3 regions of the Paenibacillus sp. BT-177 genome follow, and region 1 is predicted to be linked to each of the others. Evidence: riboswitches for the same ligand, from Rfam matches in the RefSeq annotation. Region 1 holds a riboswitch; each other region holds the start of a gene.
What was found. A riboswitch is a leader RNA that binds a small molecule or an ion and turns the genes downstream of it on or off. The one in region 1 is predicted to bind cyclic di-AMP.
Positions count from the first base shown of each region.

Region 2: linked by a shared signal. The riboswitch ahead of OIU26_RS24115 (3D domain-containing protein) and the one ahead of OIU26_RS17300 (TrkH family potassium uptake protein) in region 1 are both predicted to bind cyclic di-AMP.
Region 3: linked by a shared signal. The riboswitch ahead of OIU26_RS24725 (C40 family peptidase) and the one ahead of OIU26_RS17300 (TrkH family potassium uptake protein) in region 1 are both predicted to bind cyclic di-AMP.

Region 1 covers NZ_JAOYTP010000005.1:219,475-230,029, reverse strand. The annotation lists gene dnaI (primosomal protein DnaI) at 1-360, shown strand, start outside; gene trxA (thioredoxin) at 485-802, shown strand; gene uvrC (excinuclease ABC subunit UvrC) at 962-3,046, shown strand; gene OIU26_RS17305 (type II CAAX endopeptidase family protein) at 3,015-4,745, opposite strand; cyclic di-AMP (ydaO/yuaA leader) riboswitch at 5,007-5,159, shown strand; gene OIU26_RS17300 (TrkH family potassium uptake protein) at 5,569-6,909, shown strand; gene OIU26_RS17295 (potassium channel family protein) at 6,928-7,605, shown strand; gene OIU26_RS17290 (LysR family transcriptional regulator) at 7,611-8,516, opposite strand; gene OIU26_RS17285 (succinate dehydrogenase cytochrome b558 subunit) at 8,743-9,417, shown strand; gene sdhA (succinate dehydrogenase flavoprotein subunit) at 9,511-10,555, shown strand, end outside.
Region 2 covers NZ_JAOYTP010000014.1:38,469-49,023, forward strand. The annotation lists gene OIU26_RS24100 (PspA/IM30 family protein) at 1-645, opposite strand, end outside; gene OIU26_RS24105 (NADH:flavin oxidoreductase/NADH oxidase) at 732-1,754, opposite strand; gene OIU26_RS24110 (polysaccharide deacetylase family protein) at 2,058-2,864, shown strand; gene OIU26_RS24115 (3D domain-containing protein) at 3,061-3,729, opposite strand; cyclic di-AMP (ydaO/yuaA leader) riboswitch at 3,736-3,904, opposite strand; gene OIU26_RS24120 (amino acid ABC transporter ATP-binding protein) at 4,148-4,870, opposite strand; gene OIU26_RS24125 (ABC transporter substrate-binding protein/permease) at 4,857-6,320, opposite strand; gene OIU26_RS24130 (M20 family metallopeptidase) at 6,469-7,647, shown strand; gene OIU26_RS24135 (hypothetical protein) at 7,687-8,757, shown strand; gene glgA (glycogen synthase GlgA) at 8,846-10,288, opposite strand; gene glgB (1,4-alpha-glucan branching protein GlgB) at 10,310-10,555, opposite strand, start outside.
Region 3 covers NZ_JAOYTP010000016.1:12,732-23,286, reverse strand. The annotation lists gene OIU26_RS24755 (histidine phosphatase family protein) at 1-65, opposite strand, end outside; gene OIU26_RS24750 (MBL fold metallo-hydrolase) at 207-956, shown strand; gene OIU26_RS24745 (PTS sugar transporter subunit IIA) at 1,056-1,562, opposite strand; gene OIU26_RS24740 (YwhD family protein) at 1,840-2,346, opposite strand; gene OIU26_RS24735 (M1 family metallopeptidase) at 2,471-4,483, shown strand; gene OIU26_RS24730 (hypothetical protein) at 4,495-5,322, shown strand; cyclic di-AMP (ydaO/yuaA leader) riboswitch at 5,599-5,736, shown strand; gene OIU26_RS24725 (C40 family peptidase) at 5,742-6,242, shown strand; gene OIU26_RS24720 (GNAT family N-acetyltransferase) at 6,545-7,051, shown strand; gene OIU26_RS24715 (4a-hydroxytetrahydrobiopterin dehydratase) at 7,130-7,429, opposite strand; gene OIU26_RS24710 (hypothetical protein) at 7,547-7,840, opposite strand; gene motA (flagellar motor stator protein MotA) at 8,028-8,822, shown strand; gene motB (flagellar motor protein MotB) at 8,815-9,642, shown strand; gene rluF (23S rRNA pseudouridine(2604) synthase RluF) at 9,779-10,480, opposite strand; gene OIU26_RS24690 (PAS domain S-box protein) at 10,531-10,555, opposite strand, start outside.

The DNA of each region.
Region 1 (10,555 bases):
GGTGTGATTGTGTACATGCCTGATTTTGTGGAGGACTTAAAATCCATGATTCAGGATGGACAGAAGCTCAAGGAAACGACTGAAATGCTTAAAAATTGTGATCTACTTGTATTTGACGATATTGGTGCTGAAAATTTGAGTCCATGGGTACGGGACCATGTAATGGGCTCCATTTTGAATTACCGAATGAACCGCAAACCGACCTTTTATACTTCCAATTACTCGCTGCAAGGGCTAGAGAAGCATCTTAGCTTTACAAGCAAAGACGGAGAGGAAATGTACAAGGGACAACGCTTGATGGACCGGATTCGTCCTTTTGTAGATGTCATTACCGTCAAGGGGAAAAATCAGCGAGGATAAGCGGTATTTTCCTGCTCTTTTGATATCTTACAATTAAAAGACTATTGTGATATAATTAAAAGGTGTCGAAACAGACATTACAGGTTATAATAATCTTGACTTTTCTATAAAGGAGGAACATACAATGGCAATTGTTAACGTGTCCGATCAATCCTTCAACGCAGAAGTCGAAGGCACAGGAACCGTTTTGGTTGATTTTTGGGCGCCATGGTGCGGTCCTTGCAAAATGATCGCTCCAATTCTGGAGGATCTGTCCACAGAAGTTGGCGATAGTGTCAAAATCGCGAAGGTGAACGTGGATGAAAATCCAGAGTCTGCTTCCCGTTTCGGCGTGATGAGTATTCCTACCCTGATCGTCTTCAAAGACGGACAGCCTGTTGATAAAGTGGTAGGCTTGAACTCTAAAGAAGCATTGAAAAGCATGCTTACTAAACACCAATAATCATGGAATGTGACCCATGCTCCTGCGGGGGCTTGGTGGAGCGCCATGAACAGTCAATGCCTCCGGTTATATATACCGGGGGCGTTTTTGTGCATTATTCCTATATAATATAAGTAGTTAGTTGAGTAGTCATTAAGAATGGAAGGAGGAACCGGGCGAATGAAATCCTATGCGGAGGACTTGCAGAACCAGGAGAAGGCGCTGGAGAATATACGGCACAAATTAGCATTGCTGCCGGATGCATCAGGCTGTTACCTGATGAAGAACAGCGAAGGCACCATCATTTATGTCGGCAAGGCCAAAGTGTTGAAAAACCGGGTTCGTTCCTATTTTACAGGTAGCCATAACGGCAAGACGCAACGACTGGTTGCCGATATTCGTGATTTTGAATATATCGTTACAGGCAGCAATATGGAGGCGCTCATTCTGGAGTGCAACCTTATTAAAAAGCACCAGCCGCGTTATAACGTGCTGTTGAAGGATGATAAAACCTTTCCGTACTTGAAAATTACGAACGAGGCACACCCCAAGCTGGAGGTAACCCGTCGCGTTCTGAAAGATAAAGCGAAATATTTTGGACCGTACCCTAATTCCTACGCGGCACATCAGACGAAAAAGCTGCTGGATCGTATGTATCCGCTGCGCAAGTGCGGTGTGATGCCAAAAGAAGTGTGTCTGTATTATCACATGCATCAGTGCTTGGGACCTTGTGTGAAAGAGGTTGAGAAGGAAACATATGACCAGATCAGTCAGGAGATTGGTTCCTTTTTGAGTGGAGGACATGAGGAAATTAAAAAGGATCTCCAACGTAAAATGCAGGAGGCCGCAGAGGAATTGTACTTTGAGCGTGCCAAGGAGCTGCGGGATCAGATTATTAGCATCGACGCGATGATGGAAAAGCAGAAAATCACCACATCTGATGCGAAGGACCGGGATGTATTCGGCTTTTCGGTAGATAAGGGCTGGATGTGTGTACAGATTCTATATGTCCGTAAGGGTAAAATGATTGAGCGCCATATGTCGACTTTCCCTTTCTACGGTGAAGCTTACAGTGATTTTATGTCCTATGTGACGCAATATTACAGTGACAACCCGGCAGTGCCGCAGGAGATATTGTTGCCGGATTCTCCTAAGCTGATGAAAGCAAAATCGACTGATGTCGATCAACCGATTGCAACAGAAACTGAGCTTTACAGTGCAATTACAGCTGAGACAACCGGGATTACAGATGAGGAAGCAGTACAAACGGAGTCAGACCGTTCTGCTGATCCACTGCGGGTAGCCGAAGCACGGGCAGCTTATGCAGAAGGAACGAATCAAGCTCAAGTTGGTGACCAAGAAACCGGGGAAACAGAAACAGAAACTCAACTATCCGGTGGACTGGAGGACCCATCTACGGCAGCTCTCGCTCTGGCTGAATGGTTGGATGTAAAAGTACTTGTGCCACAGCGTGGGCTGAAAAAGCAAATGACGGGTATGGCGACGGAAAATGCACGTGTTGCTTTGGATGAGAAGTTTAAACTGATCGAGCGGGATGAGGAACGGACCTCCAAAGCTGCAAGCAATCTGGGACGTGCCATTGGGCTGGATAGTCTGCATCGGGTAGAGGCGTTCGATAATTCCAACATTCAGGGTTCCGATCCAGTGTCGGCCATGATCGTCTTTATTGACGGTAAGCCTGCCAAGAAAGAGTATCGAAAATACAAGATCCGTTCTGTGCAGGGACCAGATGATTATGAAACGATGCGTGAAGTTATTCGGCGTCGATATGAACGTGTGCTGAAGGAAAATCTTGAACGTCCCAATTTGATCATTGTCGATGGCGGGCGTGGACAAATTAAAGCGGCAACCGATGTATTGGAAAATGAGTTGGGCTTGTTTATTCCTGTGTGTGGTTTGGTGAAAGATGCCAAACACAGAACTTCCCAACTACTGATGGGAGAAACATTTGAAGCCGTGACGCTTGCGCGCAATAGCGAGGAATTTTATTTGCTGCAACGGATTCAGGACGAGGTTCACCGTTTTGCAATTACGTTCCACCGGGAGCAGCGCGGCAAATCGATGGTAACTTCCCAGTTGGACTCCATTCCGGGCATTGGAGAGAAACGGCGTAAGTTGCTGCTTAAGCATTTTGGGTCGCTCAAAAAAATAAGAGAGGCCAGCGTCGAAGACTTCCGGCCTCTCTCTATTGGGGATAAACTTGCTCGTCAGATTATAGCTGCCCTTCGGGAGGAGGAGTCGTAGAATACGGCTCCTCTTTTTTCATGGGTTCAAACATGATTCGATTAGGTTTTTTGGGACTAAACCAGTAAATGATGTAGCCTACAATAGCCGGAAGTAAGATCCAGAATAGGCCGGCGCTCACATTCACGGTGTCTCCCAGACTTATCACACTAAGTCCCATTAATATGCTGTCAAAAATAACGTGGCTGAACATGGCAGCGATAAAGCCGTAACGCAGGAACACGAAACTAAACAGCAAACCAAGAAAAGTCAGTTCAATTGGTCTTGAAATCACCGGATAGATCGGATAAAGCGTATGTCCCAGTGCCCAAATAAGCGTAGTGATCAGACAAGCAACAAACGTATTCTTGACTATTTTTTTTACCATCGGAATACCAAATAGACGGTAAACAGTTTCTTCTCCAATACCTGCCATCCAAGCCATAATCGGCAATAGCCATGGATAAGCCATATTGTAAGGGGACTGCGTGGCGTCTGTAGTGGAGAACGTATTAAATGTGCGCTCCAATACAAAGAACAAAATGGATTGTACGCCCAGTAAAATGAAGGCCCACAAGTAACCAACATACATACTGCGAAGCACATACAGTCCGTAGCCTGGCTCTTTGGCCCGTGGCCATGCATTTAGTCCAACCTGACGCATAAGCCCGTCACCGCCTACCAAGGAGAAATAGATAGCTACAGCCATGAAGAAGGTAACACCAACCTGGAATACCATAAGAAATATAAGCATGCCCTTACTGCCTGCTTCAGCTTGCAATAAAGGTAGCATGTTCATTGTCCCAGCTATACTAGCAATAAAGTATACAATGGACAGAATAATACCGCGAACAAATGAAGTATGTCGTCGGGTGAGTGACGCATACACAATGGCAAGTACGCCCAGGACAAAGCTAAATAGGGCATAACCCGCATAAGTCATCCAATTAGCCCAGTATGTTTGCTTTTTAACATAGTCGGTATAGGACGAAGGGGCCGAAAAGCTTTGGGTAAACGAGCGAACATCCCCGTCTTCAAAAGTAAAAGCCAGCGTAAGTACCGAGGCGCCGATTTTCTTTCCGTCCACGGTATATTTTAATCCACCTTCTCCCTCAGTGGTCGCGAGCTTCAATTCAGATGGCTTAAAGCCAAAGCGTTTGATCCATATTGCTGCAGCCTGTTCCTTGGCTTCGAGCGTCATGTCACCCTCAGCTACACGTACAAGTCTGCTTCGTGCTTGTTCATCTGTAGAAACATCAGCCTGTGTGTAATTGGTGCTGGAGGTGATCCGTTTAAAGCTAACGACCTTCCCAGTGGATAAATCCACATGGATTTGCAGCTTGCCCTTCGCTGAGGAGTCAGGCAAATCAACCCGAAAGGTTTCATATGGATAATTTTTTTTCCATGTACGATCGTACTCTTGAACCAATTTTTCTCTGGATAAATACCCGTACAAATCTGTTTCAGCCTGATAGGTTACGACGGGCTTCTCTGGCTGTGATTCCGTATAGCCCAGCTCGGAACGGGCGAAGTCCAGGGCGTGTATGACCGCTTCTTGTTTGCTGATGACCTTTGCATTCACCAATGATTCCGGACTTGGATTGCTAATTGAGGGAATAAGCAATTGAAAGATAAAAAAGCAAATCAGGCCAACCCCGCCCAGCAAGCCTAATTTTTTGAAGTTGGCCGTGAGCACGACCGGTTTCCCGATAGGATTCATGAGTTTCCTCCTTAATCTGTAAATAAGAACATCCATTAAAGATATCATACTGCACAGGTTCCCGCCAACAGACCAGCGATATTCATGAAAACAGAGTGAAAGCACTTTAAAGTTTTAATAAAATTAGATAAGCTGTGATTAACCGATGTCTATTCGCGAATTAAAGCCAATTTCACGTTTTTTCGGCGAAATCGGTTTTGTGATCTGGATAGAGAAGGATTATAATCTTGAGGCAATGCCTATGAAATATATGGGTAATGATATACATTTAAGCCGAATTTCTATGAGAAAACGGGGGAACCATGTTACTGGGGTGAATTTTACAGCCGATCCTGATGGACCGGAAGTGTAAATAGGGCATACTGTGCTGTCCGAATCCGTCAGCTAACCTCGTAGGCTGTGGGCAGGAACCAAGTCAGGCACTCGGTTTTCCGGTGTCTTTTTTTGTGTGTATAAAAGTGTTTGGATTGGTTAGACCGCTGCGGGTTCAGATTATTCTTCTGATTGCTGTTATCCCCGGATTTTTTTTGATTGTATAAACCCTTTAATGGTTAAAATCCGGAGATAAAGGCAAACGCTTCGCTTCTTCAGAACAATTCTGCCCCCTTCGCTGCTGCTCGCCAATAGCACAGGGAGCCGAGTAGTGTTTGACATGCATTCTTCCTGTATTCAGGGAATGTTAATTATAGCTACTTAAGGTTTGGAAAATCAAAAAAATCAGGGGCAACGACGATCGGAAGATAAATGGAACGCGTAGCGGGCTTACACCGTATTAAGTCACTGTTTTTATAGTTTTAAGGATTAGGAGAGAAGTGATGAATAGATGAATCCCAATGCACGCTGGCTTCGGCTTTCTCCACCGCAGATATTCGTTGCAGGCTTTGCCATTATCATTCTAATAGGTAGTTTATTGTTAATGCTGCCCATCTCTAATACAACTGGAAAACCACTTGCGTTTATAGACGCTTTGTTTACTGCCGCGTCCGCGACCTGTGTAACCGGACTTGTCGTTAAGGATACAGGGCTCTTTTTTACAACCTTTGGTCAAATCGTTATCGTTGCGCTGATCCAGATCGGTGGTCTTGGCTTTATGACCATGGCTACCTTGATCGCGCTGGTGTTCAAACGTCGCATTTCCTTGCGGGAGCGCCTTATTTTGCAAGAAGCGATGAATCAGACCTCTGTCGAAGGAATTGTTGGATTGATCCGCAAGGTGCTATGGTACTCGCTGATGATTGAGGGAGTATGTGCAGCTATTTTTTCGATTCGCTGGTCATTTGATATGCCTGTCGGCAGGGCGATTTATTTTGGAATCTGGCATGCCATTTCCATGTTTAATAACGCTGGTTTTGATTTATTCGGTGAATTTCGCAGCCTGACAGGTTATGTATATGATCCGATTGTTAATTTTACAGCCATGTTTCTCATTATTTCGGGTGGTATTGGTTTTGTAGTGATGTCTGACCTGGCAGATTATCGCAAGCGTAAGAGACTATCCTTGCATACCAAGGTGGTACTCAGCATGACAGCTGCTCTGATTGTCGTCGGGACGCTTGTCATTTTTGTATTTGAGTTTACGAATCCGAAGACGCTTGGCTCGCTTGATTGGGGTGGTAAACTGCTGGGTTCTTTATTCCAGTCCGTTACCCCTCGCACCGCAGGTGCCAACACGCTGGACATTGCAGGCTTGCGGCAGGCTACGCAGTTTTTTATCATCATACTCATGTTTATTGGGGCTTCGCCTGGCTCCACTGGAGGCGGGATTAAGACCACTACATTTGCTCTGCTCATTGGAGCGGTGTTTTCGATGCTGCGGGGACGGGAAGACATTGTGCTGTTCCGGTACCGACTTGCGCAGGCACGCATTTATAAGGCTTTGACTATTACCTTGCTGGGGTTGCTGTTCGTGATTGGGGTGACGATGATTCTGTCCGCAACCGAAGATCATCATTTTCTGATGATCTTGTTCGAGACGGTGTCTGCCTTTGGTACGGTAGGACTGTCCATGGGGCTTACACCTGATTTGACAGTTGTAGGCAAACTGGTGATTACTCTGACGATGTTTGCAGGCAGGCTGGGTCCACTCACGCTAGCTTATGCACTGGGACCGAAAAAGGGTAAGGAATTGTATCGTCATCCAGAAGGTAAAATAATTATAGGGTAAGGGAGTTTTCGAGTAGATATGAAAACGCAGCAGTTTGTAGTCATTGGCTTGGGACGGTTTGGCTCAAGCCTGGCTTTGCAATTGGTGGATATGGGGTGCGAGGTACTGGGCATTGATCGGAATGAGGATGTTGTGGACAGTATGAGTGAGATTCTGACACATACTGTCGTGGCAGACGCTACAGATGAGGATGCGTTGCGGTCACTGGGCATCCGTAATTTCGATTGCGGCATTGTTGCAATCGGTGATGATATTCAGGTAAGCATCCTGACCGCCATTTTGCTGAAGGAGCTGGGTGTGAGAAAAGTCGTAGCCAAAGCTATATCTGTACTGCATGGGCGTGCGTTAGAGAAGCTTGGGGTGGACCGAGTCATTTATCCGGAACGAGATATGGGTATTCGGGTAGCGCATCAGCTGGTCACGCCTAATCTGCTCGATTATTTGGAGCTGTCCAAGGAATACAGCATTGTGGAACTCAATGTGCCTGCATGTCTGAATGGCAAAACGTTAGCAGAATTAAATGCTCGTACCCGCTTTGGTTGCAGCATCGTGGCACTTCATACGGCGAATGGTATTTTGATCGCGCCGACAGCTATGGATCGGCTGAAAGCAGACGATATTATGGTCATTATCGGCTCCAATGACAATATCGGCCGCTTTGAGGATGAGGTCGTTAATGTCAATGAAGAGGGTTAAATTCTCTACACCATACGGTAGCCTGCAAACGATGCACGTGTCTCGCTAATCCAGCGTCGTGCTGTCGGGCCGAGATCGGCCGTTTCTGAGTATATGAGGGAGGTCGTTCGGCGTGTCTCCTTCAAATCAGGCAAGTACAATGCAGTAAGTCCATTATCTCGCAGCAGTTCGCTGCGCAAGTAGGATTTGGGCAGCAAAGCGGATGCCTTGCAGGTTGGAAGCAGACGTACAATCGCCTCGAAGGAGTCGATTTCCATGCGGATATCCGGCATAATACCGCTGCGCTGGAACAAGTCATCCGTCAGGCTGCGGTACCAGGTTCCTTTGGAGAAAATGATCATCGGCAATCCTTGCAGGTCCTTCATTGAAGCCGTTCCTGTCTTGACAGTTAATTCATGTCCGATGGGGACGACTAGCTCCAAATGATCGTCAAATAACGGAATGCAGCGTAATCCAGCTTCATGAATGGCAGACCCGACAACGCCGGCGTCTGCTTTTTTGTCGCGTACAAAGGCGACGATTTCATGCGTTTTGCCGGTGAGCAGCTTTAGCTCAGTCTGAGGATGCTTGCTCATGAAAGCCTCGACGAGGGTAGGCAACGTCGTTTGGAGTGTCGTAAGACTTGCGCCCAGAGTAAGCATGCTCTGGGCTTCATTTTTGTGCTGTGACAGCTTTTGTAAGAAGCGAAGCTGACGTTGCCGTTGCTCCAGCGCGAAAGTATATACAAATCGGCCAGTTGATGTAATTTCGAGCCGTTTGCCCCGACGATCAAAGAGATGGACACCCAGCTCTTCCTCCAGCTTGGCAATTTTGCGAGACAGGGCGGGTTGGGACAAATTCAGCAGTTTTGAGGCTTTATTCAAGCTGGACTGCTCGACAACGACGGCAAAAGCGTTCAAATCCTCAAACAAATCTTCCACTTCCTCTCTATATGCAAAAAAGACATAATAATTAATACGTATATTGCAATTCCATTATAAGCCGAAAAGGAGTAACATGAAAGCGACACAAGATGTTCACACTTTTGTTTTTCCTTATAAGGGACACCTTGTTGAACATTCCCTGTCGGGAACTGTCATTTTATATGTTATATTACTATTGAAAACGCTATTATTGGGAGAAGGGAGCATGACCTAGATGAGAGGATTTTATTCCAGAAAGCTGCATTCGCTTCTTGGCGTCATTCCGTTGGCTCTATTTTTTGTTGAGCATTTGGTGACGAACTTCACAGCGGTGGAGGGCGGTAAGGAAGGTTTTAATCGCAGCGTGGCCTTCCTGAATGGTTTGCCGCTGGTTATTGTGTTAGAAACGTTATTCATCTACTTGCCATTACTGTTCCACGGGATCTATGGCTTGTATATCGCTTATCAGGCTGATCCGAATGTCAAAAGGTTTGGCTATTCGCGTAACTGGCGCTTTTTGTTCCAGCGTATTTCCGGAGTCATTACGTTTGTATTTATTATCTGGCACGTATACGACACACGCTTTCAGGTGGCCCTGGGTAATGTCACTCATGAGGAGCTAGGCGGCGTAATGCATGGCATAGTAACGAACCCGGTCTATTTTATTTTGTATTTAATCAGTGTCGTTTCGGCATCATTTCACTTTGCTAATGGATTGTGGGCATTTATGGTCAGTTGGGGGATTACCGTGGGACCACGTGCCCAAAAAGTATCTTCCTATATCTGTATGACCCTGTTCGTGGTGGTGTCGATCGGCTTCGTTGCTTCCCTGCTTGCATTCCGTAGCGCGGAATTCCAAGAAACGGCAACAGTCTTGGTGCATTGCAGCGCTTTTAAACAGCTACTGTAAACGAGTTATTTAAATTATACATCGTGTTGAGATTCTATTTTGAATGGTAAAAGGGGATTTAGTACAAATCCTGAAAAGAAGGAGTGAGCAGAAATGGCAGCATCCAATATTATTGTCGTGGGCGGCGGTCTGGCAGGTCTAATGGCTACGATCAAGGCGGCAGAGGCGGGAGTCCACGTTCATTTATTTTCTTTGGTTCCGGTCAAAAGATCCCACTCCGTTTGTGCGCAAGGTGGCATTAACGGTGCGGTAAATACCAAAGGTGAGGGAGACTCACCCTGGATTCACTTTGACGATTCAGTCTATGGCGGTGACTTTCTGGCAAACCAGCCGCCGGTAAAAGCGATGTGCGAAGCGGCTCCGGGAATCATCCATCTCATGGACCGTATGGGTGTTATGTTCAATCGGACACCAGAAGGACTGCTGGATTTCCGCCGTTTTGGCGGTACCCAGCATCATCGCACAGCCTTTGCTGGTGCGACGACAGGACAGCAGCTCCTGTATGCTCTCGATGAGCAGGTACGACGCTGGGAATCTGCTGGTTTGGTGACCAAGTACGAGAACTGGGAGTTTTTACAGGCTGTACTGGATGATGAAGGCATCTGTCGAGGGATTTGCGGGCAAGATTTGCGTACGATGGAAGTGAAGACTTTTGCAGCGGATGCCGTTATTCTGGCATCTGGTGGTCCCGGGATTATTTTCGGTAAAACCACAAATTCCGTCATTAATACCGGCACGGCTGCCGGTGCAGTGTATCAGCAAGGCGTTCGCTATGCGAACGGTGAATTTATACAGATTCATCCAACGGCTATACCCGGTGACGACAAGCTGCGTCTCATGTCCGAGTCGGCACGGGGAGAGGGCGGTCGCATTTGGACGTATAAAGACGGAAAGCCATGGTATTTCCTTGAAGAAAAATATCCGGCTTATGGAAATCTAGTCCCTCGCGACATTGCGACACGTGAAATATTCAGCGTATGCGTTGATGATGGACTGGGTATTAACGGCGAGAACATGGTCTATCTGGATCTGTCTCACAAGGACCCGAAAGAGCTGGATGTAAAGCTGGGCGGCATTATTGAGATTTATGAAAAATTTGTCGGCGACGATCCGCGTAAAATCCCAATGAAAATATTCC
Region 2 (10,555 bases), on a different contig from region 1:
CAAAGCAGCAAGTTCATCGTCCACAGCACTTTTCTTATCCAGCTCTTTGAACTCTTCATCCAGCGATTTTTCCTTGGAAGCCATTTCGTTGCTCGCTTCAGCACGTGCTTCTGCTTGCAGCATTTTTTCCTCCATACGCTTCAATCCAGCAGTTGCCGTATCCGAGCTAAAACCGTTCATAGCTTTGTTAATTTCAGTTTGCGCTTTAGCTGCGTTATAACGGGCAACCAGTGTCTCGCGCTTGTTTTTCATTTCAGTCAGCTGTCTACGCATTTCATCCAGCTTACCACGCAGGTTGTCAGCTGCAGCTTTGTTTTGCTCATAACCAGCTTGGAACTCGTTCATTTTTTGTTCGGCAGATTTCTTTTCTTCCAGCGCACGACGAGCAAGATCCACATTTTGTGCTTTTGCAGCCGTATGAGCCTGTTCTTCGCGTTTTTTCACCAAAGCTGCCTGTTCTTCGTATTGCTGTTTGAATCTCTTTTCAATAGCAATTTGAGCGGCTACCGCTTTCTCTGCGTCTTCCAGATCCTCTTGCATATCACGAATGTATTGATCCGTCATTTTAACTGGATCTTCTGCCTTGTCGATAATGGCGTTAATGTTAGACATCGTAAGATCTCTTAATCGTTTGAAAATAGACATGTGAAGTTCCTCCTAGAATTGAATGCTTAAATTTTAAGCTCTGTACACATGTTTACGCAAGCTTTGCAAAGAGGTTTCAAAAATATCTAAAAACCGCGTAGATAAGGCTCTGGGATATCTGCCTGTACTTTTAGCGCCCGTGAAGCATGCAGCGCCCAATAGGGATCTCGCAGCATGGCACGCCCTATGGCTACCAGATCAGCTTCATTTTGCTGAACGACTCGGCGGGCATCCTCATAATCATCCAATAAGCCGACAGCAATGACAGGCACATTCAATTTTTCACGGATGGTATGAGCCAAATCGACCTGATAACCAGCACGCGCAGACGGGCCTCCGCTGGAGCCAATCGGACCCTCACCACCAGAAGAAATATGGAAAATGTCCACACCTGCATCACGATATCGTTCCCCTATGGCTGCTATGTATTCAACATCATATCCGTCTTGGACATATTCTTTGGCAGATATCCGCATTAGCACAGGCATATCAGCAGGAAGTACCTCTTTAACAGCACGGATCACCTCAACACCAAACAGTGACAAATCCTGCCCATACTCATCTTCTCTGGTATTGGTTAAAGGGGAATGAAATTGATGGATCAGATAGCCGTGAGCACCATGAATCTCTACCGTGTCAAAACCAGCTTCTACCGCCCGGCGAGCCCCCTCTTTGTAGGCCTGAACCAGTTCCTTGACTTCTGCTCTCGTCAAAGTGTGCGGATCTTTAAAGCGTTCACTAAAGGGGATCGAGGACGGGCCTACAGGTGTCTCAGCATCCTCGGCCTTGCGTCCGGCATGGCCTAATTGAATGGCAATTTGGGCACCATACTTGTGGACTTCCTCTACAATTTTGCGATATGCAGGAATATGTTCGTCACTCCAAATGCCCAAATCACGATCCGTAATGCGTCCATCCGGTTGAACCGCTGTCATTTCCACAATTAAGAGCCCAGTCCCTCCTACCGCGCGACTCACATAATGGACATAATGCCAATCCGTCGGTTTGCCGTCCTTGGCCTCCACGCTGTATTGGCACATTGGGGGCATGACAATCCGATTTTTTAATGAAAGCCCCTTTAATTGATAAGGAGTAAACAAGTCGGTCACTTTTATCCATCCTTCCCTCAATTCCAAGTATGTATCATTATGAATAGCATCCCCATTATACACCAGCTGTCACGGTATACCGAATCCTTTGTAAGGCTAAAACTTGCGAAAATGCTTCGGTTTTCGGTCATGTTTAAGAGAATATGTACGTTTACTTCGTCATCTTCACGGATACCCGCTTCATGATGTACTTCTCTTCAGCCATGTAGGGCTTCACTCAATCACCAGCATAATTTTAATAGGACAGGTACATAATAGCTGAGAGCACCACTAGGTACCACTGCACGGAAAGGGGGAATACAAATGCGGTACAGGGGAGTGTTGCCATGTTTAGCACTGTTACTAGCATTTTCAAGTTTTCCCGTTCACGCGGACACGCCTCCCAACATCGGAACGCCCCATCCCAAGGAAGCTGCTGCCGCTACTTCGGTATATCAAAGTAAAGATCGAGCTACTCCAACATTAGCGATGCTACGAAAAAAGCATGCGGACATTTTTAAAATGTGCGGCCCGCACACCCGCCAAATTGCCTTAACCTTTGATGATGTGCCCGATTCAAGGTATACGCCGCAGGTTTTGGACGTATTACACGCAAACGGTATCAAAGCTACCTTTTTTATCGTCGGCCACCGTGCGGAAAAGCATCCGGGGATCATACGCCGCATCATCCGTGAGGGTCATGCTATAGGAAACCATTCCTATACTCATCCGGATTTCAGGAAGGCCACACCAGAACGTTTTCGCCACCAGATTACAAAGACAGAACGCATTTTAGAAGCCAGCATAGGTTTTCGACCCAGATTGATACGACCACCCTATGGTGAAATCACGGAGCCTCAAATCCAGTGGGCACGTCGTCATGGGTACATGATCGTCAATTGGAATGTGGACTCTCTAGACTGGAAGGGATTAAGCAAAACACAAATTCAGCGCAACGTGATCCCGGCTACCGGACCTGGCTCCATTATTTTAATGCATGCAGGTGGAGGTCAAAGTTCCAACTTGCAAGGCACTGTCCAAGCTTTGCCGGGTCTAATCCACTCTCTAAAAGCTAAGGGCTACAAATTTGTCACTGTCCCCCGGCTACTTCACACATCGGAACGAAAATAACAGTACGTCTAAGCTTCAAATATTCAACAACGTAAAAAGGCTGCCTTAACGAGCAGAATACTTCTGCTTGTAAGACAGCCTTTTTTAGCGATAAACGACCGGGCCTAATAAAAAGTCGTCCCAGTTATATGTTGTATGATAGATCAAGTTTACATAACTTATATTATGTTCAATCAAATCATACATAAGCACAATGCTATTTATCAATGACGTACAGTTTCACATTCTGGAAGCCGAAGTCGTTCACGAATGATTTATTGCCAGGGATAAAGATATCAATCCGCTTTCCGGTAATAGCACTGCCCTGATCACGGGCAACGGCCACAAAAGAATGATCTGGCAATCCAGGATGGGAATAACCTGTAACTAGCACCTTTGTTCCCATAGGAATGACTTTCGGGTCTACCGCAATTGTACCTAGCTTAAGCGGATTGCCGTAATAATCGACCGCACCCCATTTGCCATTTTCATCAGCTGCGGCAGAATATGCTGTAGCTTTAACATCAACTACTTTACTGTAATTGAATGTTTTGCCCCATGCTTCAATTGTTGGCTTCTCATTCGCTGGTGCTTTCTCTGTAAGAAGCTGTGGCTTCGAATCCGAAGCCGCCTTTACACTTTTTTCGTCTGGCACTTTAATTTGCAGACCTGCATATATGTTGTTGGACGCAATATCCGGGTTAGCCTTCGTCAACTCATCTACTGATACCCCATAACGTTGAGCAAGCAAAAAGAAGGTATCGCCTTCTTTGGCAGTGTGAAGCGAAGCAGCATCTGCTACTCCAGCTGTCTGTGCCAGCCCTGCAATAGCTGCAGCAAGCACCGCAAATTTCATAGTTTTTCCAATATGTTTTAAATGTTTCAAAGATATGTACCTCCTCTGTTATGCCTGCGAAGTTAGCTGTCGGATTCGGACTCAGGAGAAGCCCTATGCTTGTGCAATTCACCCCTAGGCATATTCCACAACATCTTATGATGCATTGGAATCATTGCCGTTGTTACGTCCCCCGCACTTCCCATGGTTTGAGCCCAGCACCTGAGTATTTATTATCATTACTGCTGCCCCGGTAAGTTTTGGCTTACTGCATAATATCACAATTTTGTAACCTTATCTGCATGAAAATGTTGGTAACCTTGAATATCATACTATACTCGTTACAATTTTGTCATCAAGAATCCGTTTTCTGTTACGAAAATATGGAGATATAGTGACAAAAAGAGAAAAGCCCTCCGTGAAACATCATCACGAGAAGGCTTTGTTAATATTTCATAAAAGCATTTTCTTACAGCACTTTAGCAAGAAAATCACGGGTACGGTCATGGCTTGGAGTACCGAATACTTGCTCAGGCGTACCTTGTTCTATAATTTGACCGTTGTCCATAAAGATGATTCGATCCCCTACCTCACGGGCAAAGCCCATTTCATGCGTCACGATCACCATCGTCATGCCGCCCTCAGCGAGCTTCTTCATCACGTCCAGAACCTCTCCAACCATTTCAGGGTCAAGAGCAGAAGTAGGCTCATCGAACAGCATTACGTGCGGCTGCATGGCCAAAGCACGTGCTATCGCAATACGTTGTTTTTGACCGCCAGATAACTGGTTCGGGTAGGTATTCTTCTTATCCTCAAGACCCACGGTCCGCAGGAGCTCCAGCGCAATTTTCTCCGCTTCTTTCCCCGACTGCTTTTTCACCTGCGTTGGTGCAAGCGTCAGATTCTGCAGTATTGTTTTATGCGGAAACAGATTAAAATGCTGGAAAACCATCCCCATCTTCTCCCGAGTCGCATTAATATTATGACCACGGGCCGTAATCGGCTCACCCTCAAACAAAATTTCCCCTTCTGTTGGCTGTTCCAACAGATTCATACAACGCAAAAACGTACTTTTTCCTGAACCACTCGGGCCGATAATGACGACTACTTCACCTTTGGCGATATCTATATCAATGCCTTTTAAAATTTCATTCTTACCGAATGATTTACGCAGTTGTTTAACGGTGATCACTGGCTCTCAACTTCCTTTCCCATAAACCCAACAGCTTAGATAAGCTGAATGTCATTACAAAATAAATAGCAGCTGCGATTACGAACGGACTCAAGCCTTCGTAGGTAATATTCTTAATGACCTGGGCTTGATACATAATATCCACCATCCCAATGGTCGAAATAATTGATGATTCTTTAATGATCGTAATGAACTCATTACCAATAGCAGGCAATATAGATTTAAATGCTTGCGGTAAAATGACATGACGCATTGCTTTGCCTCGTCCCATCCCGAGCGAGCGGGCAGCTTCCATCTGTCCACGGTCTACTGCCTGAATACCAGCACGGAAAATTTCAGCCAAATATGCCGAACTATTCAGTGACAACGTAATTATGCCGGACTGGAGTGGCGTAAAATTAACACCCAACGTCAAAGCAACTCCGTAATGAATGATCATGAGCTGCACCAGCATAGGTGTGCCGCGCAGTATCTCTACATATGCGGTACCTAACCACTCGATAATACGAATCCCACTCATCCGCAGCAAGGATATGATCAGACCAATAATGAATCCGAACAGTACTCCAAGCGCAGACAGCAATAGGGTGTAGCCGATACCCGTAGCGTAGAAACTGCGATATTTCAAAAATATATCTACAATGCTATTCGAAGAAACTTGTCGGTCTGCAGACAGTGCACTTGCTTCTGTAGAAAACTTCTCAATCGAACCGTCTGCTTTCAGGCGAGCCAACGTTTTATTTACTGAAGCAAGCAATTCCGCATTTCCTTTACGAATGCCTACAGCAGTTTCTGCTCCTTCATCCTCAGGTACTGCCTTGGCAAGTGTTACGGTACCGTCTAGTGTGTATCCTTTAGCAACGGTATCTTCGATTACAACCGCGTTGATACGGTTGGTCCGAAGCTGGAGTACCAGATCGGATATTTTATCCAATGAGGTCACAGAAGCATTAGGCACTTTTTGCGCAATTTCTTCCTGGATACTCCCCTTCTGCGCACCGAGCTTCTCTCCTTTTAGAGCAGCCATCGTTGAATATTTGTCTTTATCCTCTGGACGTACCATAATGACTTGCTTGGAACGATAGTATACATCCGAAAAATCAATGCTCTTTCTGCGTTCGTCCGTCGGTGTCATACCGGACAGTACCAAGTCTACGCGACCACTTTGCAGAGCAGGCAGCAAAGAGTCAAAACTCATGTCCTCTGGGACCATCTCCGCATTCAGATCCTTGGCGATTTCCTTGGCAATTTCAACATCAAACCCAACAATGGTATCCTGACCGTTAATAACTTTATGAAACTCATACGGCGGAAAGTCAGCACTCATGCCCACTACAAGTTTTTTCTGTGGCTTTTCTTCCGATCCGTATGCAGTGAGCATGGGAAGACCAGCCAACAGCAAGATAACCGCCGACAAAACCAGGGCGGTAAAACGATATGCCTTTTTCAATCTTTTTTTCTCTCCTTAAATTCTTTATAATAAATAAGATTGTGTCATTATAAATGAATATGCATGATTATGCAATGAATGTTATAGTACAATTTTAGTATATCTATCGCAGTACCTACATTACAGCATATATAAAGGAGTTTTTAGCATGAATTTCAAACAGACCATTCAACACACCATTGAACAGCACGCCCAGCGGTTTAAGGACATTTCGTTATATATTGGCGCAAACCCTGAACTTGGAAACGAGGAATTCCTGGCCTCTGCCCGTTTAAAAGAGGAACTCGCTTTTCACGGATTTGAAGTTCAGGCACCCGTATTGGGTATAGAAACAGCCTTTATTGCTACTTACAAAGCAACCAAGCCTGGACCAATCATTGCTTTTCTGGCAGAATACGACGCTCTGAAAGGGCTAGGACACGCCTGTGGGCACCATTTGATATGTATGATGAGTACAGGCGCTGCCGTCGGTCTCAAATCGATTATCGACGAGACTGGTGGAGAAGTACGTGTATACGGCACACCTGCCGAAGAAACACGCGGTGCAAAGGTTCCGATGGCGGCGGCCGGGTTGTTTGATGATTGCGACATAGCTATGATGACACATCCCTTTGACCGCTACGAAAAATCAGGCAAATCGCTAGCGATTGATGCTGTGCAATTTGAATTTTATGGTCAATCCGCTCACGCTGCGGCCAGTCCACACGAAGGGATTAATGCTTTGGACGCTGTGATTCAAACGTTTAACGGGATTAACGCATTTCGGCAACAGGTGAAAAGTACGGTACGTATCCATGGCATCATTAATCAGGGTGGGCAGGCTGCCAATATTATTCCTGATTACGCCTCAGCCCAATTTTACGTGAGGGCCGCTACACGCCAAGAGCTGAACCCGCTTACCCGCCGTGTTGTTCAAATTGCTGAAGGAGCTGCTTTACAAGCCGGGTGTCGTTTGGAAACTTCCAATTATGAGACTTCTTACGATGAAATGGTGACTAATCGTGTACTCTCCGACACCTTTACCGCAAATTTGGTGCAGGCTGGCATTGCGCAAGAAGATATTACGGAAGGTGAAGATCATGGCTCTATGGATATCGGAAATGTATCACTTCATTGCCCTGCGATCCACCCGTACATTCAAGTTATTGACGAGAAGCATGCCTTGCATACACCAGAATTTCGCGATTTAGCAATGCAGGACCGCGCAATGGAAGGAATGCTCTTGGCCGCGAGAACCTTGGCATGGACGGCTTGCGATGTAATCACAAATTCTGAGCTGCTGGCACAGATTAAAAAAGAATTCGCTCTACTGAATAGCAAAAGCTAAAATCGGAAATGCCGTCTTCTTTTAGAAAGGAGTGCCATTATGAATAGTATGACTAGCTTTTGGACGTTGTTTATTGTGGTTGGTCTCATCATTCTTTGGTTTACATTCCGTGCTATACACAGGAACCGTGGAAACAGAAGCACACGCCGCCGGAATGCATTTTTCCTTAGCTCTCCGTCTCCTTCGTCACTCACGCAAGAGCGTCATCGAGAGATTACGGAGCTGAAGGAGCTGCTGGAGCGATCCATTCCAGCCTCCTATGCTCATAACGTAAAGCAACGTGTCATGGACGCCCATCCTAGTCTGACGGAGCAAGAATATAATTGGCGCTGGCATGAGCTAAAACGATACTTCATGCTATGCGCCATTATGAATCGGGTGCCTATGTTCAGTAGTGATGTGGATGAACTATGGCACGAAATGTTAATGTTTACGCGCGAATACCAGCAATTCTCCGAAGCTTTTTTTGGTCGTATGCTTCACCATGCACCCCATTCGGGCGGCTCTCAGCCGATGCCAGAGGAGCGGGCGTGGTTTGACTGGTTGTATGTGGAATGCTTTGGTTGGAATCGTTATAGTGCCAGTTTGTGGGGAACTTTTTTTAATCATCCGCTACCGAACGATGAGCTTTCACACTATTACAAACTGACAGCTTCGACGCAGCCAATAGGTGACCGATGGAATTCCCATGAAAATGTAGACATTTCACAGCAAGCACAACAAGCGGTTCATAAGATAATCCAACACCTCCGTGAGCGGGTAAATAAAGCTGTAAATGATCCAGAGGGCAAGCAGCTACCCAAGGTCAACTATTTGCAGGTTGACTATCTGCTATTGGCTGCTGTGTGGTATTCATGGTATCAACCTGAACAATTTGCCATACACATGCACCCAGATTCTACAAACAGTGCCGCACTAGCCAGCTCATCCGGCTGTAGCTCCGCAAGCGGCTGCTCGAACTGGGATACACACCACTCGCACCATCATTCGTCCCATGACAGTTCTCATGGTGGAGGCTCTTCTCACCACGATTCAGGCGATTCCGGGAGCCATTCCTCGTGTAGCAGCGGCTCTTCGTGTGGAAGTAGCTGTGGTGGCGGGGGCGACTGACCAGCAACAAAAAAGGGAATTCCTCAGCCAAACCATGGCTAAAGGAGTTCCCTTTTTCATTCGCATAAATATGGTATTTATGTGCTGTTTAATCGGTCTTTGCTAGCGAACGGTAAATATCCATATACGCCTCGGCCGATACATCCCAACTGTACTCTCCTGCAAAGGCCGTCTGTGTAAGCTTGTTCCAATGCTCAGGTTGACGATAGTAATGAAGAGCACGACGAATGGTATGCAGCATGTCATGTGCATTGTAGTTCGTGAAACTAAAACCGTTACCTTCACCTGTGGATTCATTGTAAGCCTGCACAGTATCGTTCAGCCCTCCAGTTTCTCGCACGATGGGGATACTTCCATAACGAAGCGCCAGCAGTTGACTAATCCCACAAGGCTCAAACCTCGATGGCATAAGATACATGTCACTTGCCGCATATATTTTTCGTGACAGTGGTTCGCTAAAAGTAAGCTGCGCTGACATTTTCAGAGGATATCGTCCCGCTGCTTCCTGGAACCAGTGCTCAAAAGCCAGGTCCCCTGTTCCCAGCACGACAAACTGAATATCATCATAATACAAAATTTCGTCAAGCACTCTCGTTACCAGATCTAGCCCCTTCATATCCACAAGCCGGGTTACCATGGCAATCATAGGTACGTCCGGACGCACCGGCAAACCCAGCTCCTTTTGTAGAGCAATTTTATTTTCCTTTTTCTTTGCCAGACTTGTGCGATATTTCGTATAAATACGATTGTCTGTGGCAGGATTGTAGCTTTGGGTGTCAATTCCATTCACAATCCCCGTTAAGCGTCCCTGCTCTCCTAATTTACGAAGTAGACCCTCCAGTCCGTATCCGTAAAATTCAGTTTGAATTTCCTCTGCATAGGTTGGACTCACGGTCGTGACATGATCCGAGTAAGTAAGCCCACCTTTCATAAAGTTCAGTCTGCCATAATACTCCACACCCTCGGGGGTAAAATAGCTTCCATCCAAATTAAGCAGCTCCGTTAAGACCTCATATGGAAAATCACCCTGATACAACAGATTATGTATCGTAAACACCGTGCGAATATCGTTGTAAAAGGGCAAATGTCGATAATCGGCATTCAGAAGTAGCGGAACCATCGCCGTATGCCAGTCATGACAATGCACAATATCTGGCCGAAAATTCAGTTCAGGCAGCACTTCCAAAATCGCCCGGTTGAAGAAGGAGAAGCGTTCGCCATCATCCATATAACCGTAAATACCGTCACGACCGAAGTAATATTCATTATCTATAAAATAAACCCTGATCCTGTCCAACGTCAGCTCCTCTACTCCACAATATTGATCACGCCAGCCTACAGCTACATGCTTGACCGTTACCGGACGCAGAGACTTCTTATAGGTATCGGGAATACCCGCATATTTAGGTAAGATGATTCGGACGTCACACCCTGCCTGATGAAGTGCCTTTGGCAGTGCGCCAATAACATCAGCCAACCCGCCTGTTTTAATAAATGGATGTGCTTCTGCTGCCGCAAACAAAATGTTCATATGTGCTTCCTCCTTATGTGGTCAATCTGCTTTTTTAGACCTACGTGGTGGTGTCTTCTTGAGTATAACGATGCTTAGGGGTGGAATAGTCACCTCCAAGCTGTGTAGCTGTCCGTGGTAAGGGATTTTGGAAGTACGTATCGCTCCGGAGTTTAGCTGACCACTTCCCCCAAAGTCCTTATGATCGCTGTTCAGCAATTCCATATAGCTTCCTGCCTTTTGCAACCCTATTCGATAATTTTCTCGTTGCACAGGCTGAAAATTAAT
Region 3 (10,555 bases), on a different contig from region 1:
GTGAGTCGGGCATCTGGTTCCTGTCCAGTTGCTTGGGCATGTCTAACAAAATAAATTTTCTTCACGTCATCGCTCCTAACCGTCACACAAATGTAGTATTCTATATATTTACAAATAATTATTTTTATGCTATAATATAGGTTTACATACTTGGATTTCATGATAAGATTCCTTTGTATTACATCAACTCTTATGGGAGGGATTCGATGCAATTAGACAAAGGAATACACATGCTCCAGGTTTCTGCTAATATCATGGGAAGTATAGAGAGCATTCACCCCACCTTAATGTGGGACGAAGTCAATATGATTTTAGTTGATACAGCTTACCCCGGGCAACTCTCCCTTTTAAATGAAGCTATTCTAGATACCGGATTAGCAATCCATAAACTTACCTCCATATTAATAACACACCAGGATCTTGACCATATTGGCAGTTTAGCAGATGTAATCCAGGCTTCTTCCTCCCTAGTTCAAGTATTAGCCAGTTCTATCGAAAAGCCTTATATACAGGGAGAAAAACAGCTTATAAAGCTAACCCCAGAAGCAATAGATCAAGCTGTAAGCTCCATGCCTGAATCCGTTCCGGTAGAGTGGAGACATGCATTCCGGCGTACACTTGAAAATCCCCCAAAGGCAATTGTAAACTCCACCATCGTTGCCGGAGAGGAATTGCCCTTCTGTGGGGGGATCTTAGTTATAGATACTGCTGGTCATACACCAGGACACCTAAGTTTCTATCATAAATCCAGTCAAACCCTGATTGCAGGAGATGCTCTACGTGTAGTAAGCAGCAAATTACTGGCTCCAGACCCGCAATACTGCTGTGATTTCAATATCGCCAAAGAATCTCTTAAAAACCTGCTGCCATATGATATTAAAAAAGTGATTTGTTTTCATGGAGGGCTATACGAAGGCAATTGTAATCAGCGGATATCTGAAATATGTGAATCCTAGCTTTTGTTCACATGTTCATACCAGTCCCTTGACCAGTCAGTGAATTATCTAAAGAAAAGACTAACCAAGAATTCCTGGTTAGTCTTTTCTGAATGAAAGCTAGGCTTTTAAATGAACCCTTAGTACAGGTACATCTGAAGTAGCAGATGAGCTTTCTAATATCTCCACATGACTGATCATATCTTGCCCGTCTGGAACGATTACTGGAGTAATTACAGGTAATCCACCCTGTTGAATCGCATCCAGATCAAACTCCATCAATAATTGTCCAGCTTTAATGCTATCTCCTACTTTGACATGAGGGTTAAACCCCTGCCCTTTGAGAGAGACGGTATTAATCCCGACATGTATCAAAACTTGTACGCCAGATTCATGTTCAATAATCAGAGCGTGTTTGCTTTTCTCCATGACATGGGCAACTTTTCCGGCGAAAGGAGCGGTGACCCTACCCTCAGATGGATGAATAGCGATGCCATCCCCCATAGCTTTTGTAGAGAACGCAGGATCTGGAACCTCTTCTAGAGAAACCACTTTTCCTTTAATTGGCGCTACCATGTCGAATTCTTCAATACGGGGAGCCGCCTTCTTTTTCAACCATTTAAACATAACGATGCCACCTTATTTAGAGATTACATTCATAAACAGCGATAGGAAAAAAACTATATCCTTTCAGGAACCGGTTCCACGAATTCATTAAATAAAAACCGGAGTGAAACCGATTTCTATTTGAATTATAGTGAATGCCTTTCCATGATGTCAAGGCGATGATGTTCATAACTTACATGAAAAAGAAGTAGACCGACCCCAACCAAGGTATCGGTCTACTTCTGAACCTTACTGCCGACTGCTCTTTAAGCAGTTGTGTACACTGTTAACGCTAGGCTTACCCTTCGAGCGCCTGCTTCAATTCCTCTGGCGAAGCGTCCCACCATTCCTGATTATGCGAAATCAGCAGGCTTTTGAGCGCTGCTTTATCTTCGCTGCCGAGATCATCCAGCATGAAACGGCGCTTGAGTGCATAATCCATACGGTTAACATGATCGGCAAGAATTTTCCAGCCGCGTTTGGCTTCGTCGTCAATCAGCATCTCGCAGGCCGTCGCGCCACCGTACATACGTCCTTCAGGCGTACGGTCCACAGCTACCCATACCAGCCATACCTGGCGTCCGTTCGGTACGTCTTCTTTATTCGTAGAGAACTTGATTCCACGTTCTACTTTACTTTTGGCATGCATGGCACCGATATCAATTTTTGCCTCTCCTCGGTCAATGATGACCGGGGACATGCTGTTCAGGTCGATTGAGCCTGCGCCGAAGCCCTTATGTTTACTCTTGCCACTGACAATATTCAGTGCAATCTGCTTTTTGCCGTCCGGCTGATTTTCACTCATGCGTCACTAGGCCTCCAGTTTCCGTCTTCACACTCATTCTACACTATAAATATTTTAACTAATAATCTCCCGAAAGCAAACATATACATGCTGTAGATGCTTGTCAACGGGAGGTATCCATTGTATGACCCCAGCACGCTCCAAAATCGTTTTATTGTCTACACTAGCCCTCGGACTCCTCGCAGGGACGTTATGGTTTGCCTGGCAACCCCAATCGCAATCCGCCCCTCAGTCTGCAGGCAAACCACTATACGGCTCCGAGTCTGAATCTGCGCTTGCGCCAGATATGGGCAAGCCTCTAGGGGCCAACATCATGCCCGACCTGCCCAAGAACCCTCCACAGCCCGCTTCGGAAATTCTCAGCAAACGGGTGGTGGAGTATCACATTGATGTATCTCTGGAAAAAGGACGGGTTTTGCGAGGCACTGAGACACTGACCTGGAAACATCCAGGCAAGAAAACTGTGAATGATCTGTATCTTCATCTATACCCGAATGCCTTCTCTTCTATGGAAACCACCTTTATGAAAGAATCCGGGGGAAAGCTGCGCGGAGACACCATGCCCAAGGACGGCTTTGGCTCCATGACGCTGACCGAACTAAAAACAGAAGATGGTTTATCTCTCATGCACCGTACTCAATATGTACAACCAGATGACGGTAACGCAAGTGACCGTTCGCTCATGAAGGTACGTCTGCCCAAGCCAGTACGAGGTGGCGAAGAAATCACACTATATATGAAGTTTGAAGTCAAACTGCCTGGCATTTTTGCTCGTATGGGTGCGACAGATGATTTTGTAATGGCTGGACAGTGGTTTCCAAAGCTCAGCGTCTATGAGACTGCAGGACAACGTGGACGCGCCGACGAGGGCTGGAACCTCCATCAGTATCATGGCAACTCCGAGTTCTATGCCGATTTTGGAATTTACAGCATACGAATTCGGGTGCCTGAAACACACATCGTAGCAGCGACCGGATTTCCTACCCGTGGTGCAGTACGACAGAACGGCCAGAAAATATATCAATTTTATGCCGATGATGTACACGATTTTGCCTGGTCCGCTTCACCCAACTTTGTAGCCGTAGAAGAACCCTTTTCTTCTACTGAAGTTCCTGGTGTCAAAATCAAGCTCTATCTGGACCCGTCCCATAAGGAACTAAAAGGACGTTATATGAGCGCAGCCAAGGCCGCCCTTTCGTACTACAGCAAATGGTACGGGCCTTATCCATATTCCACTCTATCTATCGTCGTTCCACCCAAAACAGGCAGTGGAGCCGGCGGCATGGAATATCCGACACTCATCACGGCCGCAGCTGCGGACCAACTGAATCCCGGCTATAATCTGGAACGGACGCTGGTTCATGAGATTGGGCATCAATATTTCTACGGAATGGTAGCCAATAATGAATTTGAGGAGCCCTGGCTGGATGAAGGCTTCACCTCCTATGCAGAAGAACGGCTCATGGAGCAAGAATATGGGCTTATCCCCAACTTGCCATTACAATCCGGACAGGTAGCTTCTCCACAGCCCCTAAACCGCGAATCCTGGAAGTACGGATCGTCGGCTGAGTATGCACAAAATGCCTACTCACGAGGCAAGCTGGTACTACGAGGTATTGAACGTCAGGTGGGTACGAAAAAAATGGACCGGATTATGCGAACCTATGTCCAGACCTACCGATTCAAGCATCCGACCTCACAGGATTTTCAGCGTGTCGTGGAGAGGGTGACTGGACGCTCATGGAGCCACTATTTTGAACAATATGTATATGACGGCCAGATGGCGGACTTTTCTGTCGATCGCATCACGAACCGCAAGTTGGAGAATGGATATGAAGCAGTCGTGACGCTCAGCAAAAAAGGAGCAGATTATCCCAAGATCCCTGTTCAATTTACCTTCAAGGATGGCACCACAATATTTAAGGCATGGGACGGTACGGGCAAAAGTACATCTTTCCGACTCAAAAGCACCTCTCCCGTGTCCTATGTGACCGTTGATCCTCTATACACTATTGCACTGGAGAACAAGCATATTAATAATAGCCTGAAGGCTGAATTGGACGAAAAGCAACAAACCCGTTGGAGTGTGAGTGTAACCAAGCTGTTGGAGACACTGCTTGGAAGTCTGTCATGGTGAGGTGTCTATAGATGCGGACTGTTTTAAAAGAAGGCTGGGCGCTAGTGCGCATACGCTTTTATATCGTTATCATTTTATTTTTGTATCGTCTGCTGTGGGGAGTATTTCTCTATCGGCTGGTACAGTCGGCCGTTGTCCCGCTGCTGCTGCGTTATCCTGATCAGAGCCAAAACGAGCTGGGAAAGACCTTGTTTTGGATGGAGGGCCAGATCGCTTTGATGGACAGCCGGGAAGTACACGTATATTTATGGATACTACTAGGGGCGACCGTATTGCGCGTCCTAATCACTCCCTTCATTAGAGCTGGCATATATCAAAGCCTGTATACCGATGCGTCTGAACCGCAAAGCCTGTCCTTCTTCAAGGGGATGAAACGTCACGGTATGTCATCTCTGTTGTATTACATCATCGAGTTGGGTTTGCTGCTGCTTCCCGCCTTCTGGGTGGTACCGAGACTCTATCCTATTGTAGCAGGGACGCTGCAATCTTCCTCTTACCTGCTGCATTTGTTGCCCTATACCATTGGGTGGGTGGCTTACGGTTGGTTCATTCGGCAGTGCATCCTGTATATGCAACTGGGCACGGTCAGTGGTCACGCCATACTATCGTCCCTGCTCGCCTTCTTTCGCCAGCTTCTTCCGGCTGTAAGCGTATCTCTCTTGCTTGGTGCTTGTGTGCTGCTGGTCTTCGGTCTATTTGGCACCGTAGCGATGATTTGGACTGGTATGTTGGCGCTAATTCTCCAGCAATCGTATCATTTTGTTACCAGTCTGGTCAGGCTGTGGCATATCAGTTCGCAGTATCGTCTATGGCACATCGATATCTCCAGCAGAGGCTAATCCCTCTCTTTATGCTTTCTCCTGCATTTTTAGCTGTCGAAAAAACTTTTTTCTTTCCCGTGCAAACGGCACATAACTGAATACTGTTAACAGAATCTGTTCCTAGGGCGTTAGGAACAGATTTTTTTTGTAACTTTTTGCGATGAAACATTTGCCAAAGCCTGCTGTCTTTGTTACAATAATCGCAGTGAACTGATAGTAACAACTTTGTAATCTTTATTGTAACCTTTATCTTAAAAACATCGTTGTCGTGAATACTGCTCTCCAAGGTGCACATCTTAAGTTAAGCCTAATTCCTGGCACCTAGGAAGCGGGGGAACCAGTTTGGGTGAATTGATCTCGCAACAGAGTGGTCATAGGGGAACCTTCTACCGAATCCTTAAGCTAACCTCGCAGGCATTGGAAGGGGTATATTTTTTTTGAAGAAGAAGCTAACGATCGCAGCCATGGGTCTCGCCATTGCCTTTACCTCTTTTACATTCGGTGGTAGCAGTGCATTTGCAGACTCTAAGATGGACCAGGTCATCCAAGATGCCAAAGGAACGAACTATAGAAGCGGAGGTACTACACTCGAGGGATTCGATTGCTCCGGCTTCACAATGTATGTATTCAACAAACTGGGAATTAAACTGCCGCATCAATCTGGATCACAATTCAAAATGGGAGCTTCTGTATCCCGCGATGAAATGAGACCAGGCGACCTGGTGTTCTTCAACACCACAGGAAGAGGCGTTTCCCATGTAGGTATCTTCGTAGGTGAAGGGAAATTCGCCCACTCCTCGACTTCACGTGGTGTAGTAGTTAGCTCACTGAACGAAAATTATTACGCTAACCGTTATGTCGGTGCAAAAAGAATTATGAGCACAGACGCTTACCATTCTGTAGCTTCAGATATTCCTGATGACGACAACGTAGAATAACTACCGCACAGCAAGCTAACCCTAGCCGCAATTTGATTCTGGCCGGAATCGAATTGCGGTTTTTTATGTCCACTACATCAGTAATTATTATCATTACTGACGAACTGACACCTCAAAAGGTTTCAGTTTTAGCGAACATCGTCGGTTTACCGCCACCGCTGGGGGAGCATATGAGCAGTAAATCCTTCTTATTGAATGTATACCCGACTTAGGTACGAAATAAACACGCTTGCCATTCTCCTACAACTTGTCTACAATCTGTGGTTAATGATTGAAGTACCTACATAAGGAGGAATGAAAAAGTGCCGGCCTCAATATCCAACTACCGGATCGTACCGATGGACGAGCATCAAGCGGCTGAAATCTGTGAGTGGCGCTATGATCCTCCCTACAACATATACGGCTGGCTTCCCTGGGAACAAATGAAGGCACTTGAAGTCGAATTTGGAAGTCCCACGCTTCGCCAAGAGCAATATGTTGCCGTACTGGACGAAGAGAATGAGCTGACGGGATTTGCTCAATATTTTCCTATGGTCGGTGTGACCCGGCTGGGTCTTGGAATGCATCCCGAAAGATGCGGACATGGCACAGGCCCCGATTTTGTCCGGGCCATTGCCGAGGAAGCCAGACGACGCCATCCACAGAATGAAATTGACCTAGAGGTTCTCACTTGGAATCAGCGGGCTATACGAGCCTACAAGGCAGCTGGATTTGAGCTGACGGATACCTATGAACGTCAGACTCCAGATGGCAGAAAACCGTTCTATTGTATGGTATATCGTCCTGAACAACAGAACCGGGCTCTATAAATAAGAGCGCCTTCGCTATACAACCGCGATGTTGTATAGCGAAGGCGCTCTTAATATATACAACAGATCATTATAAAATCAATGACTGCTGCGCATTTTTTCAAAAGCTTCATTATATTGTTGGGCTTCCTTAATATCTACGGCCATAATACCGCCATCGTCCCAAGAGGTCAAACGCAGAGTCACGGTCTTGTAATCAATCGTAATAAATGGATGGTGATTGAATGCCTCAGATATAGCGGCAACTTCATCCACGAATGCAATTCCTTTCATAAAACTGGAAAAATTATATTTCCGAACGATCCAACGTCCTTCCTCCAGTTCCCAGCCCTCCAGTTTCTCCAGATGTGCTTCAATCTCTTCTTGTGTAAAAGGCATGTTACGAACTCCTCCCCGTTTATACGGAAGCCTTTTAGCCGCTTACATACGGCCAAAACTACGATATATTGGTGTACATATTACCACGGCCCCGTTGATAAATCCATAAGACGGCCTTCAAATCAAAGGGACCGACGTCAGCTCCTCATCTCCGATGAGTACATAGATCCGGTGCTGCTCCGGCTCATAAATCACAACGCCGCTGCCTACAGTGATTATGGGCTCCGTACCCAATGCATAAAATAGGTCTTCTGCCAAAGCTTCATTGACTTCCTGACGCCCCAACGGGTCCAGCCTGTCCCAATCTTCTGCTTCCATTTCAAAAAATTCATAGCTATCTGGGATGCGTCCCACAGCCTCTGTCAAATCGTTCAAAATTTGTTCATACTCGCGCCCATGCTTTACTCCCATGCTATTTCCTCCAATGGTTCAGCGATTCAATACATAATCACTTTATTATACCGGAAATTCGCCCTTAACAAAAAAGAGAGTTTTGTCGATAAATACTATAATCCGTCTCATAATGACGCGCTTGGGGCAAGGACGACCCATGCGGCATGAAAGGATTCAAAATCTATTCTCATGGATGAGGTGTATCATGCAAATTACAACCATTATTGGACTTGTGCTCGGGCTTTTGTCACTGGTCGTCGGGATGATCCTGAAGGGCGCGCCAGTCGTCAATCTGGTCAATAACCCCGCTGCTTACATGATTATTTTCGTCGGAACAGCAGCAAGTATATTCATGGCGTTTCCGATGGATGACATGAAACGGGTGCCAAAGCTGTTTAAAATTATTTTCACCCAGCAGAAATTGCTGGATCGCAAGGAGCTTATCGGTACATTTACCGAATGGGCATCCATTACCCGTCGTGAAGGTCTGCTCGCGCTGGAATCCAAGGTCGAAGAGATCGACGATCCCTTTATGCGCGGCGGTATGCGAATGATTATCGATGGTAATGATCAGGAGTTCGTACGCGATGTTCTGATGGAAGACATTAACGCTACCGAAGATAGACACCGCGCCGGCGCACTGATTTTCTCCCAAGCCGGTATGTACGCTCCAACACTCGGGGTACTTGGTGCGGTTGTAGGTCTGATCGCCGCTCTGGCCGACCTTAGTGACATGGAAAAACTGTCCCATGCCATTGCAGCCGCCTTTATTGCAACGTTGCTCGGTATTTTTACAGGTTATGTCCTATGGCATCCAATGTCCAACAAGCTGAAACGGCTATCCAAAAAAGAAGTGGAACTTAAGTTAATGATGGTCGAAGGTCTGCTTTCCATTCAATCCGGTATCTCGACGATTGCCATCAGCCAGAAGCTAGCAATCTTCCTAACTCCAACCGAACGGGCTTCGATGACCCAGAAGGATGGCGATTCCAGTGAGTAAAAAGAGACATGAACCACATGAAGAGCATGCTGACGAAAGCTGGCTGTTGCCATATTCCGACTTAATGACCCTTCTGTTGGCTCTTTTCATTGTCTTATTCGGTATGAGCTCGCTCGATGCCAAAAAATTTGAAACTATGGCTCAATCCCTGAGTTCAGCTTTTAGTGGCGGTACTGGCGTGCTGGATCACTCAGCCGCGAATCCGTCGTCACAATCCATGGATATGGGCAAAAATAAAGAAGAGGTATCACAACCCTTAAAATCGAAAGCCACTTCTACCTCTGATCTGCAAAAGCAACTCGCCCAGCGGGAAGAAGAAGATTTAAAGAAGCTTAAAAAGCAAATGGATCAGTATATTCAAAATAACGGCCTGTCCACCCTACTGAACACCAAGCTGAACCAATCCCAGCTGATGATCACCATTAGTGATAATGCCCTGTTTTCATCCGGGCAGGCCGAAGTAAAGCCAGAAGCGAGAAAGCTGGCCAAATCCATTTCCAGCATGCTTCAGCAGTTTCCTGGTTATGATGTTATCGTATCAGGTCATACGGACAATGTACCTATTTCCAATAGTCAGTTTCCGTCCAACTTTGATTTGAGTGCCAAGCGTTCGCTCAATTTCTTGCGTATTTTGTTGCTCAATCCGCAGCTTGATCCTACCAAGTTTGTATCCATCGGATATGGCGAGTATCGACCATTGGCAGGCAATCAAACTGGGGCAGGACGTGCCAAAAACCGTCGTGTCGAAATTTCCGTTCTTCGCAAATATCAGAACGGTACACAAGTTATTAGTCCTACCTCAAGCTCGAATGAAGGTTGATCATGAATATGTTATATGAACAAAGGCACCGCCGCATTTTTTATGCAGCTGGTGCCTTTTACTTTAGGGATTTCTGTTCTCTAGCCCTGTCATATACGAGGGACAAGCGCTGTAGGCTATAAGAAGGCCTCTGGCATTAGCTAAGTGTATAATCAAGCATCTGGCCCAGTTCCTGCTTTTCAGCCTCTGTTAAATCACGCCAGGCGCCTTTCTGAAGGGATCCTAAACGAATATTCATAATTCGCAGGCGCTGCAGTTTCTTAACTTCATAACCGAAGGCAGCACACATACGTCGGATCTGACGATTTTTCCCTTCTGTCAGGATAATACGGAATACATACTCAGATACACGTGTTACTTCACAGGGCAGCGTTCGATGACCGAGTATCTTTACACCGCTGGACATCCCCTGCACAAAGGATGGTGTGACCGGACGATCCACTGTTACGATATATTCTTTCTCATGTTTGCCTTCTGCCCGTAAGATCTTATTCACAATGTCCCCATCATTGGTTAATAAAATGAGACCTTCCGAATCCTTATCCAGGCGTCCAATTGGAAATATCCGCTGCGGGTGCCCCACAAAATCGACAATATTGCCTCTAATGTGGCTCTCTGTCGTGCTTGTAATGCCCTCTGGCTTGTTCAATGCAATATAGACGTGATCGGACTTATCGCGCAGTGGCTTGCCGTTCACACGGACGTCATCGCCTTCCTCCGCTTGACTGCCCAGCACGGCCACTTCGCCGTTAATCGTCACGCGGCCGCTCTCTACCAGCTTGTCCGCCTCCCGGCGCGAGCAAAAGCCAGTTTCGCTGATAAATTTGTTAATGCGCAACCTGTGTACCCTCCATTTCTACGAACACACTTCCTTCTGCCCCCAGCTCATTACTCAGGCTTGGCGATCGGAAGC